3 regions of the Kitasatospora sp. NPDC008115 genome follow, and region 2 is predicted to be linked to each of the others. Evidence: riboswitches for the same ligand, from Rfam matches in the RefSeq annotation. Region 2 holds a riboswitch; each other region holds the start of a gene.
The links. A riboswitch is a leader RNA that binds a small molecule or an ion and turns the genes downstream of it on or off. The one in region 2 is predicted to bind cyclic di-AMP.

Region 1 (5,547 bases), on a different contig from region 2:
CCTGGTCGCGACGGTGCCCCGCCGTCCACCCTACGGGGTGAACGGCGGGGCACCGGTCAGGCGTGCGCTACCGGGCGTCCCGGCGATACCGGCCGGGCGCGGCCGGGTCGGGCTCAGCCCTCGTACTTGAACCGCGGGAAGGCGCCGCGGCCGGCGTACTCGGCGGCGTCGTCGAGGATCTCCTCGATGCGCAGCAGCTGGTTGTACTTGGCGACGCGCTCGGAGCGGGCCGGGGCGCCGGTCTTGATCTGGCCGCAGTTGGTGGCGACGGCGAGGTCGGCGATGGTGACGTCCTCGGTCTCGCCGGAGCGGTGCGACATCATGCAGCGGTAGCCGTTGCGCTGGGCCAGCTCGACGGCGTCCAGGGTCTCGGTGAGCGAGCCGATCTGGTTGACCTTCACCAGCAGCGCGTTGGCGGTGCCGGTCTCGATGCCGCGGGCCAGGCGGGCCGGGTTGGTGACGAACAGGTCGTCGCCGACCAGCTGGACCTTGTCGCCCAGCTTGTCGGTCATGGCCTTCCAGCCGTCCCAGTCCGACTCGTCCAGCGGGTCCTCGATGGAGACCAGCGGGTAGGCGGCGACCAGGCCGGCGTAGTACTCGATCAGCTCGGCGGAGGTGAGCGCCTTGCCCTCGAACTGGTAGGCGCCGTCCTCGTAGAACTCGGAGGAGGCGACGTCCAGGGCGAGCGCGACGTCCTTGCCCGGCACGTAGCCGGCCTTCTGGATGGCCTCGACGATGAGGTCCAGGGCCTCGCGGTTGGAGTCCAGGTTCGGGGCGAAGCCGCCCTCGTCGCCCAGGCCGGTCGACAGACCGCGCTCCTTCAGCACGCCCTTGAGGGTGTGGTAGACCTCGACGCCCCAGCGGACGGCCTCGGAGAAGGACTCCGCGCCGATCGGGGCGATCATGAACTCCTGGATGTCGACGTTGGAGTCCGCGTGCGAGCCGCCGTTGAGGATGTTCATCATCGGGACCGGCAGGACGTGCGCGTTCGGGCCGCCCAGGTAGCGGAACAGCGGCAGGTCGCTGGCCTCGGAGGCGGCGTGCGCGACGGCCAGCGAGACGCCCAGGATGGCGTTGGCGCCGAGCGAGGACTTGTCCGGGGTGGCGTCCAGGTCCAGCATGGCCTGGTCGATCAGGCGCTGCTCGGTGGCGTCGTAGCCGACCAGCTCCGGGCCGATCTGCTCGATGACGGCCAGGACGGCCTTCTCCACGCCCTTGCCGAAGTAGCGGTTCTTGTCACCGTCGCGGAGCTCCAGCGCCTCGAAGGCACCGGTGGAGGCACCCGACGGGACGGCGGCACGGCCGGTGCTGCCGTCGTCGAGGCCGACCTCGACCTCGACCGTGGGGTTGCCGCGCGAGTCGAGAATCTCACGGGCTACGACGACATCGATGGACGGCACGAGGCATCTCCTAGCGGAAGCAGGTTCGGCTGACGTGGGGTGCAGTCGGCCGGACGATTGCGGAGTCGTTACGACCAGAGCCTAACCGCACGGGCTGTCCGGGCCACGTCGACCTCGGCTCCGTCTCAGCGTGTGGCCTCGCTACCCACCGGTAGTTCACCTGGTTGCCGGGCCGGAGACGTCCGGAAGCGGACGAAGGGGGCCCAATCGGCCCCCTCCGTCCGTCCGGTCGGACCGGTCGTCAGCCGAGGGTCAGGACCTGGCCCGGGACGATCAGGTTCGGGTCGGCGCCGACGGTGGCGCGGTTGCCGTCGTACAGCGCCTGCCAGCCGCCGGAGACGCCCTGGGCGGTGGCGATCCCGCCGAGCGTGTCACCGGAGCGGACGGTGTAGCCCTGGCCGGCCGACTGCTGCTGAGCGGCGGGGGCCTGGGCGGCCGGCTGGCCGGCGTTCTGCTGGTAGACGCTCTGGTGGCTGGTCCAGTACCAGGCGCCGTTGTTCTGGTACCAGTACACCTTGGCGTCGGCGTCCCAGCCGGCCTTGCCGGAGAAGGCCGGCGACTGCTGCTGCGGCTGGGCCTGCGGGGCCTGCTGCTTGGGCGCGGCGTGCTTCGGCGCGTACTGCTGGGCCTGCGGCTTGGCGGTCTGCTGCTCGGCCTGCGCCTTGGGGGCGGCGTGCTTCGGCGCGGCGGCCTTCGGGGCCTCCTGCTGCGGCTTGGCCTCCTGGGCGGCCTGCGGGACCTGCGGCTTCGGGGCGGCCGGCTTGGCGGGCGTCGAGGTGTCGACCGCCGCCGGGGCGCCGCCCTTGGTCAGGCCGGCCTTCTTGGAGCAGACCGGCCAGGCGCCCGGGCCCTGCCCGGCGAGGACCTTCTCGGCGACCGATATCTGCTGGGCCTTCGAGGCCTGGTTGGCCTGCGGCGCGTAGGCGTTGCCGCCGTACGCCTTCCAGGTGCTGGCGGTGAACTGGAGGCCGCCGTAGAAGCCGTTGCCGGTGTTGATGCTCCAGTTGCCGCCGCTCTCGCACTGGGCGACCGCGTCCCAGGTGGAGACCGGGGCGGCGGAGGCGCCGGTGGCGCTCAGGATCGGCATGGCCAGTCCGACGCCGGCGACACCGGCGACGGCGATGGCCTTCTCGGCCTGGGTACGGCGACGGTGACGACCGGTTCCAACGAACAGCATGAAGGGGTCCCTCTCCGCACGCCTGCGAGGTGAGCTGTCGGGTTCGGACCGGGAGGTGGCCCGGCCGCGCGGAGGCGGCTTCACCCCTAGCCGTGGGAGACGGCGCAAAACCTGGGTCCCCCGCCCCTGCCCAGGGTTCTGGTCGGTTTCCCGGGGCGCGGCGGGCAGGACTCGGCGTTCCGCGCACGGGGCCCGCAGCTGCGGGCTCCACGGAGAGTAGACAGATCTTCAGAGCAATCACAAGCTCATATCGTCGATATCACACGGACATCACGTCATGTGATGGATCGCCTACCAACCGGGGTGGTATGTCCGGATTGAGGGTGGTTCAGACCCTCGGAAACCGGCGAACGGAGAGTGTGCGTCAGCGTGTTGTGCTGGTGCGTCAGCCCTCCGAGCCGGTCTCCGAGCCAGTCTCCGGGCCGGTCTCCGGAGCCTTGCCGCCGGGCGCTTTCTCCGGTGTGAATTCCACCGGAAGTTCACGGAGTCCACGCATGATCAGACCACCGCGCCACCGCAGGTCCCCGGGGTCCGCGGCGAGCCGCAGGTCCGGCAGCCGGGTCAGCAGGGTGGCCAGCGCGGCCCGCCCCTCCAGCCGCGCCAGCGGCGCGCCGATGCAGTAGTGGATGCCGTGCCCGAACCCCAGGTGCGGGTTGTCCGTCCGGGCCAGGTCCAGGGTGTTCTCGTCGGCGAACCGCGCCGGGTCCCGGTCCGCCGCCGCGAGCACCACCAGCACCGGGTCGCCGACCGGGATCTCCACCCCGCCGATGGTCAGCGGGCTGGTCGCGAACCGCCAGGTGGCCAGCTCCACCGGCCCGTCGTAGCGCAGCAGTTCCTCGATCCCGGTCTCCAGCAGCGCGCTCTCGCCGCGCCCGACGGACTCCTGGAGCAGGGCGCGCTGGCCCGGGTTGCGCAGCAGCGCGTACACGCCGTTGCCGATCAGGTTGACCGTCGTCTCGAAGCCGGCGAAGAGCAGGATGAAGGCCATCGCCGCGGCCTCGTTCTCGGTCAGGTGCTCTCCGTGGTCGCTCGCCCGGATCAGCCCCGAGATCAGGTCGTCGCCGAGGTCCGCCCGCTTGCGGTGGATCAGCTCCGCCAGGTAGGCGCGCATCCGCTTCACCGCGCGCCCCACCCCGCCGCGCCGGCCGCCGCCGTGCCGGATCATCATCCCGGCCCAGTCCCGGAAGTCGTCCTGGTCCTCGGCCGGCACCCCGAGCAGGTCGCAGATCGCGTAGATGGGGAGCGGGAAGGCGAACTCGTGGATGAGGTCGGCGGACCCGCGCGCCGCGAAGCCGTCGATCAGCCGGTCGGTCAGCTGCTGCACCCGCGGCTCGAAGGCCGCCACCCGGCGCGGCGTGAACGCCTTGGACACCAGGCGGCGCAGCCGGGTGTGGTCCGGCGGGTCGATGTTGAGCAGGTGCGTCATGAGGTCGGCCTGGCGCTCGCCCGGGATGCCGACCCGGCCGGTGCGGTGGGCCTGCTCGCTGTGGTGCACCGGGTTCTTGGAGAGCCGGCCGTCCGCGAGCGCCTGCCGGGCGTCCGCGTACCGCGTGACCAGCCACGCCTCCACCCCGCTCGGCAGGGTGGTCCGGTGCACCGGCTCGTGCTCCCGCAGCCACGCGTAGGCGGGGTACGGGTCGGCGGCGAACTCCCAGGTGAACAGGGGCGGACGGGCGGAGGCGGGCTGAGCTGGCATGGGTCGACGGTATCCCGGGCGTGTCCGGGCGACCGCACGCAGTGCGCGCGACGTGCGCGTGGGCGGGCGGTGTCCGCTCACCGGGACACCGCGCCGTCCGTTCGGCGTGACAGGCGTGAGCCTGGTCACCTGAGGGGTAATTCCTGTTGCGGAGGGTCAGGACCTGCCTACGATCCTCCGCAAGGTGCGCGTGGGCGCCGGTGCGGAGCCGCCCACAGGGAGGAGCAAGGCCATGCGGGTCAACGGTTCGGTCGTCGTGATCTCCGTACTCGACGGCGGGTCGGGGGCGGACCTCGCCCGCCGGCTCACCGCGGCGGGCACCACCGGCATGCTGATCGCCGACCAGCGGGTCGGGATCGCCGAGGACCTCGCCACCGAGCTCGACCGGCCGGGCTGTCCCGTCGTCGGCGTCTGCGGCGACGTCCGCCGTCCCAGTGACGTCGCCGCGCTGGTCGACACCGCCGAGAAGCACCTGGGCCCGATCGGCCTGTTCTGCGTGGCCGGGCCGGGCGGCGAGCGGATCGTCTCCCTCGCCGAGCTGCCCGACCACCTCGACCTGGAGCGGCTCGCCGAACTCGTCGCCCTGGTCGGCGAGGCGATCGGCGAGGTCGTCGTCGTCCCGGCGCAGCGCCGGCCGGTGGCGGACGTCGCCGCCTGATCGCCACGCCCTCCACCGGCCGGGCTCCGGTCCCCTACTCTCCGGGCTTCAGGCCCTCGGCGGCGCGGACCGCGTCCCGGTAGCCGCGCGCCGCCGCCCGCAGTGCGGCGTCCACGTCCACCCCGGCGTCGTGCGCGCGCTGCGCCACCGCGAGCAGCAGCCGGCCCGCCGACTCCGCCGTCAGCGCCCCCGGCAGCTCGTACGGTTCGTCCGGCACGCCGGTGAAGCCCGCCCGGCGCACCCGCGACACCAGCTTCGCCGCGTAGGCGAGCGAGGGCAGCCCGGCCGGCACGCCGTCCAGCACCGACTCGCGCTCCGACTTCTCGGCCGCCTTGAGCGCCTCCCAGCTGGCCTCCACCTCCTCCGCGCCGCTCGCCTCGGCGTCGCCGAACACGTGCGGGTGGCGGTACATCAGCTTGTCGACGATGTCGCCCGCCACGTCGTCGACCGAGAAGGCGCCGGTGGGGTGCTCCTCGGCGATCCGGGAGTGGAAGAAGACCTGGAGCAGGACGTCGCCCAGCTCCTCGCGGAGCATGTCGCGGTCCCCCTCCTCGATCGCCTCGACCAGCTCGTAGGCCTCCTCGACCAGGTACTTCACCAGGCTGGCGTGGGTCTG
Region 2 (5,547 bases):
CCGGCTCTCCGCCGAGCACGCCGAGCTGGTCATGGCCGGCCGCTCGCACAACGTGGCCGCGCAGGCCACCACCCTGGGCAAGCGCTTCGCGTCGATCACCGACGAGCTGCTGGTCGCCTTCCGCCGCCTGGAGGAGCTGATCGCCCGCTACCCGCTGCGCGGGATCAAGGGCCCGGTCGGCACCGCGCAGGACATGCTGGACCTGCTCGGCGGCGACACCGACAAGCTGGCCGAGCTGGAGCGCCGGGTCGCCGCGCACCTCGGCTTCGAGAACGTGCTCATCAGCGTCGGCCAGGTCTACCCGCGCTCGCTGGACTTCGAGGTGCTGACCGCCCTCGTCCAGCTGGCCGCCGCGCCGTCCAGCCTGGCCAAGACCATCCGCCTGATGGCCGGCCACGAGCTGGTGACCGAGGGCTTCAAGGAGGGCCAGGTCGGCTCCTCGGCGATGCCGCACAAGATGAACACCCGCTCCTGCGAGCGCGTGAACGGCCTGGCCGTCATCCTGCGCGGCTACGCGTCGATGACCGGCGAGCTGGCCGGTGACCAGTGGAACGAGGGCGACGTCTCCTGCTCGGTGGTCCGCCGGGTCGCGCTGCCGGACGCCTTCTTCGCCTTCGACGGCCTGCTGGAGACCTTCCTGACCGTCCTCGACGAGTTCGGCGCCTTCCCGGCCGTGGTCGAGGCCGAGCTGGACCGCTACCTGCCGTTCCTGGCCACCACCAAGGTGCTGATGGGCGCGGTGCGCGCGGGCGTCGGCCGGGAGACCGGGCACGAGGTCATCAAGGAGCACGCCGTCGCCTCCGCGCTCGCGATGCGGGCCGGTGCCCGGGAGAACGAGCTGCTGGACCGGCTGGCGAACGACGGGCGGATCCCGCTGGACCGGGCCGCGCTGGACGCGCTGCTGGCCGACAAGCTGTCCTTCACGGGCGCGGCCGGCGCGCAGGTCGCCGAGGTCGTCCGCCAGGTCGAGGCCGTCGCGGCCGCGTACCCGGAGGCCGCCAAGTACGCGCCGGGCGACATCCTCTGACGGTTCGTCGGGTGTTCGGCAGGGCCTCGTCGCGGGTTCACGCGGCGGGGCCCTCGCCGTGTTCGGCCGAGGTCGCGGCCGGGTGGCCGGGGTCGAGGGGCGGGGCGTTGGTGGCACAGGCGTAACGGCAGTCCGGTTCGGCGACCGGGTGCTCGTCCTCCGGGGCCAGTACGTTGCCGTGCACGGTGGCCAGCGCGATCAGCCCGCCGGCCACGAGCAGTCCGGCGCAGATCAGCATCGCGACGCGGAAGGCGGAGTCGACCGCGTCCGGCACCTGGTAGTCGTCGCCGCTGAGGCCGGCCAGCGCGGGCAGCGCGGCGACCGCCAGCAGGCCGGCCGCCCGGGCCGCGGCGTTGTTGACCCCGCTGGCGATGCCCGCGTGCCGCACGTCCACCGCCGCCAGCACGGTGGCCGTCAGCGGTGCGACCAGCAGCACCATGCCGCTGCCCATCACCGCGGCGGCCGGCAGCACGTCCGTCCAGTACGAGGCGTCGGGGCCGATCCGCAGCATCAGCAGCACCCCGGCCGCGCAGAGCAGCGGGCCCACGGTGAGCGGCAGCCGGGGGCCGATCCGCTTGCCCAGCCGGCCGGCCCGGGCGGACAGCGCCAGCATGATCACGGTGATCGGCACCAGGGCCAGCCCGGAGGCCAGCGGGGAGAACCCGGAGACGATCTGCAGTTGGAGGACCAGGAGGAAGAAGACGCCGCTGAACGCCGCGTAGACGGCGAGGGTGACCAGGTTCACGGCGGTGAACAGCCGGGACGCGAACAGGCCGAGCGGCAGCATCGGCTCCGGGGCGCGGCGCTCGACCGCGACGAAGGCGGCGCCGAGCAGCAGGCCCGCCGCGCCGGTGCCCCAGACCGCGGCGGACAGGCCCGTGCCGGCGGCGGTCAGCGCATAGGTGACGGTGCCCAGCGCCAGGGCGGCCAGCACCGCGCCGAGCACGTCGAAGCGGCCGGTCGCGGACTCGTCCCGGCTCTCCGGCACGTGCCGGGCGGACACCGCCACCACCAGGGCAGCCAGCGGCAGGTTCAGCAGGAAGATCCAGCGCCAGCCGGGGCCGTCCACCAGCCAGCCGCCGAGGAACGGGCCGACCGCCGCCGACACCCCGCCGAGCCCGGACCAGAGGCCGACCGCCGCCGAGCGGTCCTCGGGGTGGAAGACCGCCTGGAGCATCGCCAGCGAGCCCGGGGTGAGCAGCGCGCCGCCGACGCCCTGCACGGCGCGCGCCAGGTTCAGCACCTCGATGGTCGGCGCCGCGGCGCAGGCCGCGGAGGCGGCGGCGAACCAGACCACGCCGAGCAGGAAGACCCGGCGTCGGCCGTACCGGTCGCCGAGGGCGCCGCCGAGCAGGATCAGGCCCGCCAGGGTGAGCAGATAGGCGTTGAGCGTCCATTGCAGGGCGTCGATTTGGGCGTCGAGGTCGGCGCCGATCCGGGGCAGCGCGACATTCACGACGGTTCCGTCGAGCATCACCATGCTGGAGCCGAGCACCGTCGCCAGAAGTACCCGGCGACCCTGCGCGGTGCCCAACCGCAGGGTGCCGGCCTCGGAGGTGGCCACGGCCCATGGTCCGCCCCGCAGGGCGGACGTGACAAGGGTCACCGGGGGTGTGTCGCGGAATGTCCGCTCCGTGAGTGATCGTGTGCGTACTGGTTCCGGAATGTGCGCAGGGTCGTGGATCACGTGCGCGGCGTAAATGGATTGTGTGCGTACTGTGCATGCCTTTTCTGCGGAGCGTCACCGTGCTGCGGACTTTGGTCCCGGGTCGCGGAGATCGACATTGCTTCACCCGAACGGATGAGTTTTAGTTCAGCGACCGCCCGGCGTCAGCCCGGGTGGCCACCGGGTGGAACGCCTAGTCCTGCCGCTGCCCGGTGGTACGCAACGAACTCTGTACGGCAGGAGCGGGGGACCCACAGGTAAGTCGCCGGACCCGAATTCCGAGGTCCGGCTTGGGGTGAAGCCGCCTTTACGCGGCCGGGCAACTCCAGCCCGAACCCGACAGCTCACCTCGCAGGCGTCGGAGAGGACATCTTCCATGCCCGCACAGGCTCGTCGTATCGCCCTGCCCCGCGCCGCCCGCATCGGCATCGCCACCGCCGTCACCGGCGCCGCCTTCGCCCTTCCGCTGGTGACCACCGTCAGCGCCCAGGCGCACGAGGTCCCGGCCGCCAAGCCCGCCGCCCCGGCCGCGCAGACCGCTCCCGCCGCCCAGGCCGCCGCTCCGGCCGCCGCCCCGGTCGAGGAGAGCTACAAGGTCGTCGGCGGGGACACCCTGTCGAAGATCGCCGCCGCCAAGAACGTCAACGGCGGCTGGCAGGCGCTGTACGAGCACAACCGCTCGGTCGTCGGCGCCAACCCGAACCTGATCTTCCCGGGCCAGAAGCTCGCGCTCGGGACCAAGGCCGCTCCGGCCGCCCCGGCTGCCCCGGCCGCCAAGTCGGCCGCGCCCGCCGCCCAGGCCGCCAAGCCGGCTGCTCCGGCCACCAAGCCCGCCGCCCAGGCCGCCAAGCCGGCCGCTCCGGCCACCAAGCCCGCCGCTCCGGCCACCAAGCCGGCCGCGCCCGCCACCAAGCCGGCCGCTCCGGCCGCGAAGCCCGCCGCTCCGGCGGCCGTCGCCCCGGTCGCGGCCCCGGTCGCCTCCACCTCCGGCTTCTTCGCCCCGCTGGCCAACCCGAAGCTCGGCACCGCCTACGGCGTGGCCGGCTCGATGTGGTCCTCCGGCCACCACACCGGCGTTGACTTCGTCGCCCCCACCGGCACCCCGCTGCGCGCCGTCGGGGCCGGCACCGTGGTGAAGGCCGGCAACGGCGGCGCCTACGGCAACGAGGTCGAGATCAAGCTCGCCGACGGCAAGTACGCCCAGTACGCGCACCTCTCCTCGATCGGTGTGAAGATCGGTCAGACCGTCACCGCCGGCCAGCAGATCGGCCTCTCCGGCGCCACCGGCAACGTGACCGGCCCGCACCTGCACTTCGAGATCCGCACCGGCTCGGAGTACGGCTCGGACGTCGACCCGATCGCCTACCTGCGGGCGCACGGCGTCGCGATCTGACCCTCGGGTCGGATCATCTCCGCCACCGCTGGGTGCGGGGCGAAACGACTCTCCCGGAATGGTCATGTCGGGTGACCGCTAGACCGGGTGATCGCCGCACCTCAAGCGGATCGACGGGCGCGGGACACGCCCGTCCGGCCGGCCCGGTTCGCGAGACCTCCCTCGCGAGCCGGGCCGGCCGTCGTCGTGACCGGCCCGCCCGGTCGGGGCGCGGGCCGCTCGAACGGCGCGCGGCCCGGTCGAACACGGCGTCAACCGGGTGGTGGTGACGCCGGGTCGGCGCGCTTTGCGGCCGGTGCGGCGATTGCGGATGCTGTCGGGCAGTCATCGCCCGGCCGGTCCGGCGGGCGGCACAGCCACGGCGGGTGAAGGAGGCCGGATGGCCGTCCAGCGCGGGGACACGGGGCAGCGGTCGGGCGCGGAGCCGGAAGCGGGGGCGGGCCCGGAAGCGGGTGCCGCGCCGGGAGCGGGGGTGGACCGGCTGAAGGCGGACTCGGTCGGCCTGGCGGGCGTGGTGTTCATGGCGGTCGCCACGGCGGCGCCGATCACCGCGATGACCGGCAACCTCCCGATCGTGGTCGGCCAGGGCAACGGTGCGGGCGCGCCCGCCGCGTACGTCTTCGCGACCCTGGTGCTCACGGTCTTCTCGGTCGGCTATGTGGCGATGGCCCGTCACCTCACCGCCGCCGGGACGTTCTACGGCTACATCTCGCACGGGCTGGGCCGGGTCGTCGGGATGGCCTCGGGGCTGCTGGCGGTGCTGGCGTACATCGTCTTCGAGGCGGCGGTCGTCGGCTTCTTCGCCTACGCGCTGCGCGGGCTGGTCGCGGCGCAGTTGGGGGTGGAGCTGCCCTGGGGCTGGTACGCGGCGCTGGGGCTGCTGGTGATCGGGGTGATGGCCTGGTTCGACCTGCACCTGACCGCGCGGGTGCTCGGAGTGGCGCTGGTGCTGGAGGTCACCGTGCTGGGCGCCGTCTCGCTGGCCGTGCTGTTCACCGGCGGCGGGCCGGACGGGATGGTCGGGGAGGCGCTCGATCCGCTGAACGCCTTCCGCGGCGTGGGCTCCGGCGGAGGCGCCGGGCTGGGGCTGTTCTTCGCGTTCTGCTCCTGGGTCGGCTTCGAGTCGACCGCGATGTACGGCGAGGAGTCCCGTGATCCCAAGCGGGTGGTGCCGCGGGCGACGCTGATCTCGGTGATCGGGGTCGGGCTGTTCTACGTCTTCGTCTCCTGGATGATCGTCTCCGGCAACGGGGCCCGGCACGCGGTGGACGTCGCCAACGGACTGGTCCCCGGCAAGGACGGAAACAGCCTGTTCTTCGATCCGCTCGGCGCGCACTTCGGCGGCTGGGCGGTCACGGTGTTCCAGTGGCTGGTGGTGAGCGGTTCGTTCGCCTGCGCGATGGCCTTCCACCAGTGCGCGGCGCGGTACCTGTACGCGATCGGGCGGGAGGGGTTCATCCA
Region 3 (5,547 bases), on a different contig from region 2:
AGCGGATCCGGTACGGCCCGCCGGTGGCGAGCGCCTCGGCGAGCGCGGCCTGGACGTCCGGCAGGTCCTCGGGGTGGACGACGAGGTCGAGGTCGGGCGCGGGGGCCGGACCGCCGTCCGGCGGCGCGGGCCGGCCGACCAGCCGGAGCGCCTGGACGTCCCAGTGGGTCTCGCCGGTGACCAGGTCGCGCTCGAAGGCGCCGTGCCCGGCGGCGCGGACGGCGAGCGAGAGCAGCGGGTGGGCCGTTCCGGCGGCCGGGTCGCCGCAGGGGCCGGGCCCGGGTCGCACCCCGTTCGGCGTGGCGGCGCCGTGGTGCGGGGCGAGCGGCGCCCCGGCGTGCTCCAGCAGGTACGCCAGCCGGTGCGCGCAGGCGTCCGCGAGGGTCTCCAGCACGTCCAGGTCGCGCCGGGGGACGATGCCCCGGTGGGCGAGCGCGAGGGCCAGCACGCCGATCGGCCGCTCGTCGACGACCATCGGCAGGGTGACGATGGCGACCATCCCGGTGCCCATCCCGGTGTTCCGGTTCGGGTAGTCGACGCTGGTGCGTTCGGGGCTCAGGAGATAGGGGCGGCGCAGCTTCAGCGCCATCGCGGCGGGCAGCTCACTGGCCGGGTCGACCACGCTGTAGCGCTCGTGGGCCCAGTCGGGCAGGCCGTGGGAGGCGGAGAGCCGGAGCATGCCGCCGGGGTCGAGCAGGTAGAGCGCCGAGCCCTCGCCGGTGATCCAGCCGGGGCCCTCGGCGAGCACGGTGCCGAGCAGTTCGGCGGCGCTGGTGCAGCCGAGCAATAAGCGGACGCAGCGCATGGCACTGCGCGCGGTGGGGCTGCTGCGCGGGTCCACGGGACGGCCGGCCTCTCCGGTTCCTTATGGGGCAGTTAATTCTTAATACCTTATTTCTTAAGCGGGTGAGGCGTGAGGCGAACGGCGGGTCCCGGTGCACCGGGTTTCCCTGGTGTGCGAGCACCCCCGCCGGGTCCGGTACCCTTCTCCGTACGACGTCCCGCCGTACCGGCGGGGTCGTGCGGTACGGGGCTATAGCTCAGACGGTTAGAGCGCTTCCCTGATAAGGAAGAGGCCACAGGTTCAAGTCCTGTTAGCCCCACACCACCACGAAGGGCCCGGAGCATCCCGCTCCGGGCCCTTCGGCGTTCCCGCGTCCGGCTGCCGCGCCGCTCAGGGGCGGGGCCAGCCGCGCAGGCCCGCGGTCAGCACGGTGATCATGCGCTCCTGGGTCTCGCCGAGGTCCTCGGCGAGCTGGAAGGCGCCGCCGGTCGACAGCGCGGCGAAGCCGTGGGCCAGCGAGCGGAAGGTGCGGGCGGCGTGGATCGCCTCGGAGCCTTCGAGACCGTACTCGCGCAGCACCGCGACGATCACCCCGACCAGCCGGCCGGCCGCCGCGGCCAGGTCGGCGTCCGGCTGCGGCGCCTGCGGCAGGGCGCCGTAGCGGTGCGGGTGCTCGGTGGCGTACGCGTGGTACGCCCGCAGGACGGCGGCGACCGCCGCGTCCCCGCCGCGGCCGAGCGCCGCCTCGGCCAGCCGGTCGGCCAGCTCCTCGGTGACCCGGACGGCCACCAGCCGGCGCAGTTCGGCCAGGCCGCCGCTCACGTGCTTGTACAGCGAGGGGGTGGCGACCCCGGCGCGGCCGGCCACGGCGGCCAGGGTGAGGGCCTCGGGGCCCTGCTCGTCGATGAGGGCGAGGGCGTGGCCGACGACCTGCTCGGGGGTCAGTCCGACTCGGGGCACAGCGGTTCTCCTGGGGTGGGTGGGTGACGGCGTTCGGAGCGCTCAGGCCAGGTCGGCGAGGAAGGCCAGCAGGGCGTCGGCGGTGGCCCGCGGGTGGTCGGCCATCGGGTAGTGCCCGGCGCCCTCGATCATCACCTTGCGCGCGTTCAGCGCGGCGGCCTGCCGGTCGGCGACCAGCTCCGGCTTCCCGAAGTCGGGGTCCTTCGAGCCCATCACGACCAGCGCCGGGCAGCGCACGGCGGCGGTCCAGCCGACGGGCGAGGAGTCGCCGCGCACATAGCCGCGGGTGGCGGTCTTCCGGCCCGGGGTGCGCATCGCGGCGACCAGCCCGGCCACGTACTCCTCGTGGTCCGCCGGCTTGGGCCCGGGGTAGGCCATCTTCCGGTGGTAGAGGCCCCAGAACGCGGGCGAGTGCACCACCAGCGCGCCCATCGCGCCGACCACCAGCCGCTGGAGCGCGCCGACGGGGACGTTCTCGACGAAGGCGTCCAGCAGGACGATGCCGGCCACCCGCCCGGGGGCGGCCCCGGCGGCCTTGACGACGCTGGCGCCGGTGTACGAGCTGCCCGCCAGCACGGCCCGCTCGATGCCCAGGTGGTCCAGCAGGGCGAGGACGTCGCCGGCGATCGCGGCGGGGGAGTAGTCGTCCCAGACGATCGAGGACTCGCCGAAGCCGCGCAGGTCCATGGTGATCACCCGGCGGCCGGCGGCGGTCAGCAGCGGGTGCAGGTGGCGGTAGGCGGCCCGGCTGTCGAGCATCCCGGGGAGCAGGACGACGGGGGCGCCCTCGCCGTGCCCGGTGTCGTCGAAGGCGATCCGGCCGCCGGGCAGGTCGAGGTGGCGGGTGACGGGGGCGAGGGTGCCGTTCATGGGGAGCCTCCTGGGGGCGGGATCGTCGGCGGAGCGCCGATAGCCATAAAGCTAAGGCTAATAGCCTTAGCCGTCAAGCTATCGGTACTGGCTGCGCGCGGCCGGCCCGCCCGGGGCGGCCGGTCAGACCCCTTCCACCTTGAACGGGTCGTGCTCGGTCAGCAGCTTGTCCAGCCGCGCCTGGTCGACCCGGGTCACCAGCTCGGAGGTCTCCTGCCGGTCCCGGACCACCTTGGAGAGGGTGAACGTGGAGGTGATCGTGTAGAGCAGGCCGAGGGCGAGGAACGCCCGGGTCCACGGCTCCACCGGGAGGAAGGCGATCCCGACGCCGAGGGCGGTGGCGGAGAGGGTGAAGGACAGCACGGCCTGGATGTAGTACGCGGCCGTGGTGCGGGACTGCATCGGTGTGCTCATGGCGCCCAGGATGGCCGCGCCCGGCCCGGCCGCACATGAGTAGCGGTACTCAAGTGAGGGGCCGTTCGTTGACGTCCTGACACGTTCGGTAGTGTCAGTTGTCATCAAACGTCCCAAAACGCCCATCGGGCCGCGTGGTGCCCGATCCGTATCCCGCCGTCACCAACGGATGGCTTGGAATCGGGGGGCTCTCGGATTAACGTTTGATAACGCAGCGCGGTCCGCAACGCCGTACCCAGACGGCACCGTGCGCCGTCGCCTAATCCCGCCGGCCGGCCTCCGGGCAGGCCAGGGAGCCGGGGAACCACGTTCCTTGGGGTGAATCGGCCAGGCCCAGGCCCAGCCGTAGGAGACCTTCCTGCTCCGAACCCGTCAGCTAACCCGGTAGGCGCGAAGGAAGGAAAGGAGCGCGCCTCCGTGGCGTCGACGCACACCCCGGCACACCCGTCCGGCTCCTCGGCCGGTACCCGGCTGCTCGATCACCCGGCTCCGTTCACCGGTCAGGGCCCGTTCGGCGGCCCCGCCGACGAGACCGCCCCGCCGGCCGCCGAGACCAGCCGGCACCGGATGCCCCGTCAGGGCCGCGGCACCGCTCCGCTGCTCGGCGTCACCGCCGTCGCCGCCACCCTGGGCGCCACCGGCTTCGCCTCCGCCACCCCTGCCGCCGCGCCCGCCGTCGAGGCGCCCGACGAGCAGCCGGTCGCGCTCTCCGCCGACCCCGGCCTCGCCCTCGCCGCCCGCATCCAGCAGCAGGCCGACAGCCAGCGCACCGCGGCCGAGGAGAGCGCCCGCGTCCAGGCCGCCCAGGAGGCCGAGGCCAAGCGCGCCGCCCAGATCGCCCAGCAGGAGCAGGCCAAGCGCGCCGCCGAGGAGGCCGAGAAGGCCAAGCTCGCCGCCATCAAGCTCCCGGTGCGCGACTACCGGCTCTCCGCCCACTACGGCCAGAGCGCCCGCTACTGGGCCCACCTGCACACCGGCCTGGACTTCGCCGCCGACCAGGGCGAGCCGGTCTACGCGGTCGGCCAGGGCACCATCACCTCGGCGGGCTGGGCCGGTGCCTACGGCTACCGGATCGTCGAGACCCTGCCCGACGGCACCGAGATCTGGTACTGCCACCTCTCCTCGATCATCAAGGGCTCCGGCAAGGTCGTCCCCGGCCAGCAGATCGGCAAGGTCGGCGCGACCGGCAACGTCACCGGCGCCCACCTGCACGTCGAGGTCCGCCCCGGCGGCGGCGCCCCCGTCGACCCGGAGAGCTGGTTCGAGCAGCGCGGCGTCACCCCCTGACGCCTCCGGCAGCACACGACGAGGGGCCCCGGCCGACCGGCCGGGGCCCCTCGCGCGTCAGCGCTCCTCGTCGCCGGCCGGTTCGAGACCCGCCAGATAGGCGTCGATCTCCGCCTGCCCCGGCTCCGGCGCCAGCTCCGGGAACTCCTCCACCAGCAGCCTCGGCAGCCCCGGAACCGTCCACGCGCCGGCCAGCTCCAGCGCCACCCGGACCGCGGCGTCCTCGAACGCCCCGAAGTCCCCGGCCAGCTCGTCCGGCATCGGCCGGCCCAGTGCCGTCAGCTCCGCCAGGTTCCGGTAGCTGCGCTCCATCAGCCCCTGCTCCAGCAGCCGCCGCGCCCCGTCGGTGGCCATCCCGACCGCCAGCGTCCGGGCCCCGCCGTCCCAGCCCCCGTCGTCCACCGGGTCCAGCACGCCGTCCGCCTCCAGCGCCTCGAACGCCGCCGAGCGCTCCTGCGCCGGCAGCTCCCGGAACCCCTCCAGCCAGGCCCGCACCGCCGCCTCGTCACCGGTGTCCACCCCGGCCGCGCGCAGCAGCAGCGTGTACAGCCGGGGCCAGGTCACCAGGTCCGCCCGGCGCAGCAGCCCGGCCGCCAGCTCGCCCTGCCACTCGGCCTCGGCGTGCAGCCGCTGCCGGCGCTTGGCGTTCAGCCGCTTCGCCGCCCGCTGGTGGTCGACCAGCAGCCGCACCGCCGCGCCGTACGCCAGCGGGTCCTGGCCCGGCTCCGGCTGGACGTACAGGTGGAGGCGCTCGTACAGCAGGTGCTCCACCGCGGCGGAGGTCAGTTCGGGCCAGCCGTCGTGCATCCTGCCGCCGCCCAGTTCCAGCAGCGCCAGCACCGCGCGCAGCGGGGCCCCGGCGACCGGCTCGCGGCCCTCCGCCTCCGCCCAGGCGAGCAGTTCGGCGGCCTTGGTGCGCGGGGCGAGCCGCAGGTCTTCGTCTTCCATAACCACGAACCGTAACCGCTGGTCGGGGGTAGGGTCGGGAGCCATGGTTCCCGTCCGACTCACCGGGCCCCGGCTGGCCGTCCGCGAGTTCCACCAGTCCCCCGAGGACGTGGACGCGCTGCACGCGGTGTTCGGCGATCCGGAGGCCACCCGCTACCTCGCCTTCGAGCCGCGCGACCACGAGGACTGCGCGGACCAGATCGCCCAGTACCTGGAGGAGGCGGAGAAGGAGGACCGGACCGTCTACCGGCTGGCCGTCACCCGCCTCGCCGACGCCGACGACC

Region 1: linked by a shared signal. The riboswitch ahead of ACFZBX_RS00400 (transglycosylase family protein) and the one ahead of ACFZBX_RS32365 (peptidoglycan DD-metalloendopeptidase family protein) in region 2 are both predicted to bind cyclic di-AMP.
Region 3: linked by a shared signal. The riboswitch ahead of ACFZBX_RS04465 (M23 family metallopeptidase) and the one ahead of ACFZBX_RS32365 (peptidoglycan DD-metalloendopeptidase family protein) in region 2 are both predicted to bind cyclic di-AMP.

Annotation. Positions count from the first base shown of each region.
Region 1 covers NZ_JBIBHU010000001.1:91,924-97,470, forward strand. The annotation lists gene eno (phosphopyruvate hydratase) at 114-1,400, opposite strand; gene ACFZBX_RS00400 (transglycosylase family protein) at 1,642-2,577, opposite strand; cyclic di-AMP (ydaO/yuaA leader) riboswitch at 2,583-2,731, opposite strand; gene ACFZBX_RS00405 (cytochrome P450) at 2,963-4,273, opposite strand; gene ACFZBX_RS00410 (SDR family NAD(P)-dependent oxidoreductase) at 4,506-4,931, shown strand; gene ACFZBX_RS00415 (MazG family protein) at 4,966-5,547, opposite strand, start outside.
Region 2 covers NZ_JBIBHU010000034.1:45,994-51,540, reverse strand. The annotation lists gene purB (adenylosuccinate lyase) at 1-1,027, shown strand, start outside; gene ACFZBX_RS32370 (MFS transporter) at 1,065-2,591, opposite strand; cyclic di-AMP (ydaO/yuaA leader) riboswitch at 2,904-3,066, shown strand; gene ACFZBX_RS32365 (peptidoglycan DD-metalloendopeptidase family protein) at 3,070-4,086, shown strand; gene ACFZBX_RS32360 (APC family permease) at 4,466-5,547, shown strand, end outside.
Region 3 covers NZ_JBIBHU010000003.1:23,016-28,562, reverse strand. The annotation lists gene ACFZBX_RS04490 (SpoIIE family protein phosphatase) at 1-841, opposite strand, end outside; tRNA gene ACFZBX_RS04485 (tRNA-Ile) at 1,030-1,103, shown strand; gene ACFZBX_RS04480 (TetR/AcrR family transcriptional regulator) at 1,175-1,744, opposite strand; gene ACFZBX_RS04475 (alpha/beta fold hydrolase) at 1,787-2,614, opposite strand; gene ACFZBX_RS04470 (YiaA/YiaB family inner membrane protein) at 2,738-3,028, opposite strand; cyclic di-AMP (ydaO/yuaA leader) riboswitch at 3,275-3,433, shown strand; gene ACFZBX_RS04465 (M23 family metallopeptidase) at 3,446-4,315, shown strand; gene ACFZBX_RS04460 (hypothetical protein) at 4,373-5,263, opposite strand; gene ACFZBX_RS04455 (GNAT family N-acetyltransferase) at 5,307-5,547, shown strand, end outside.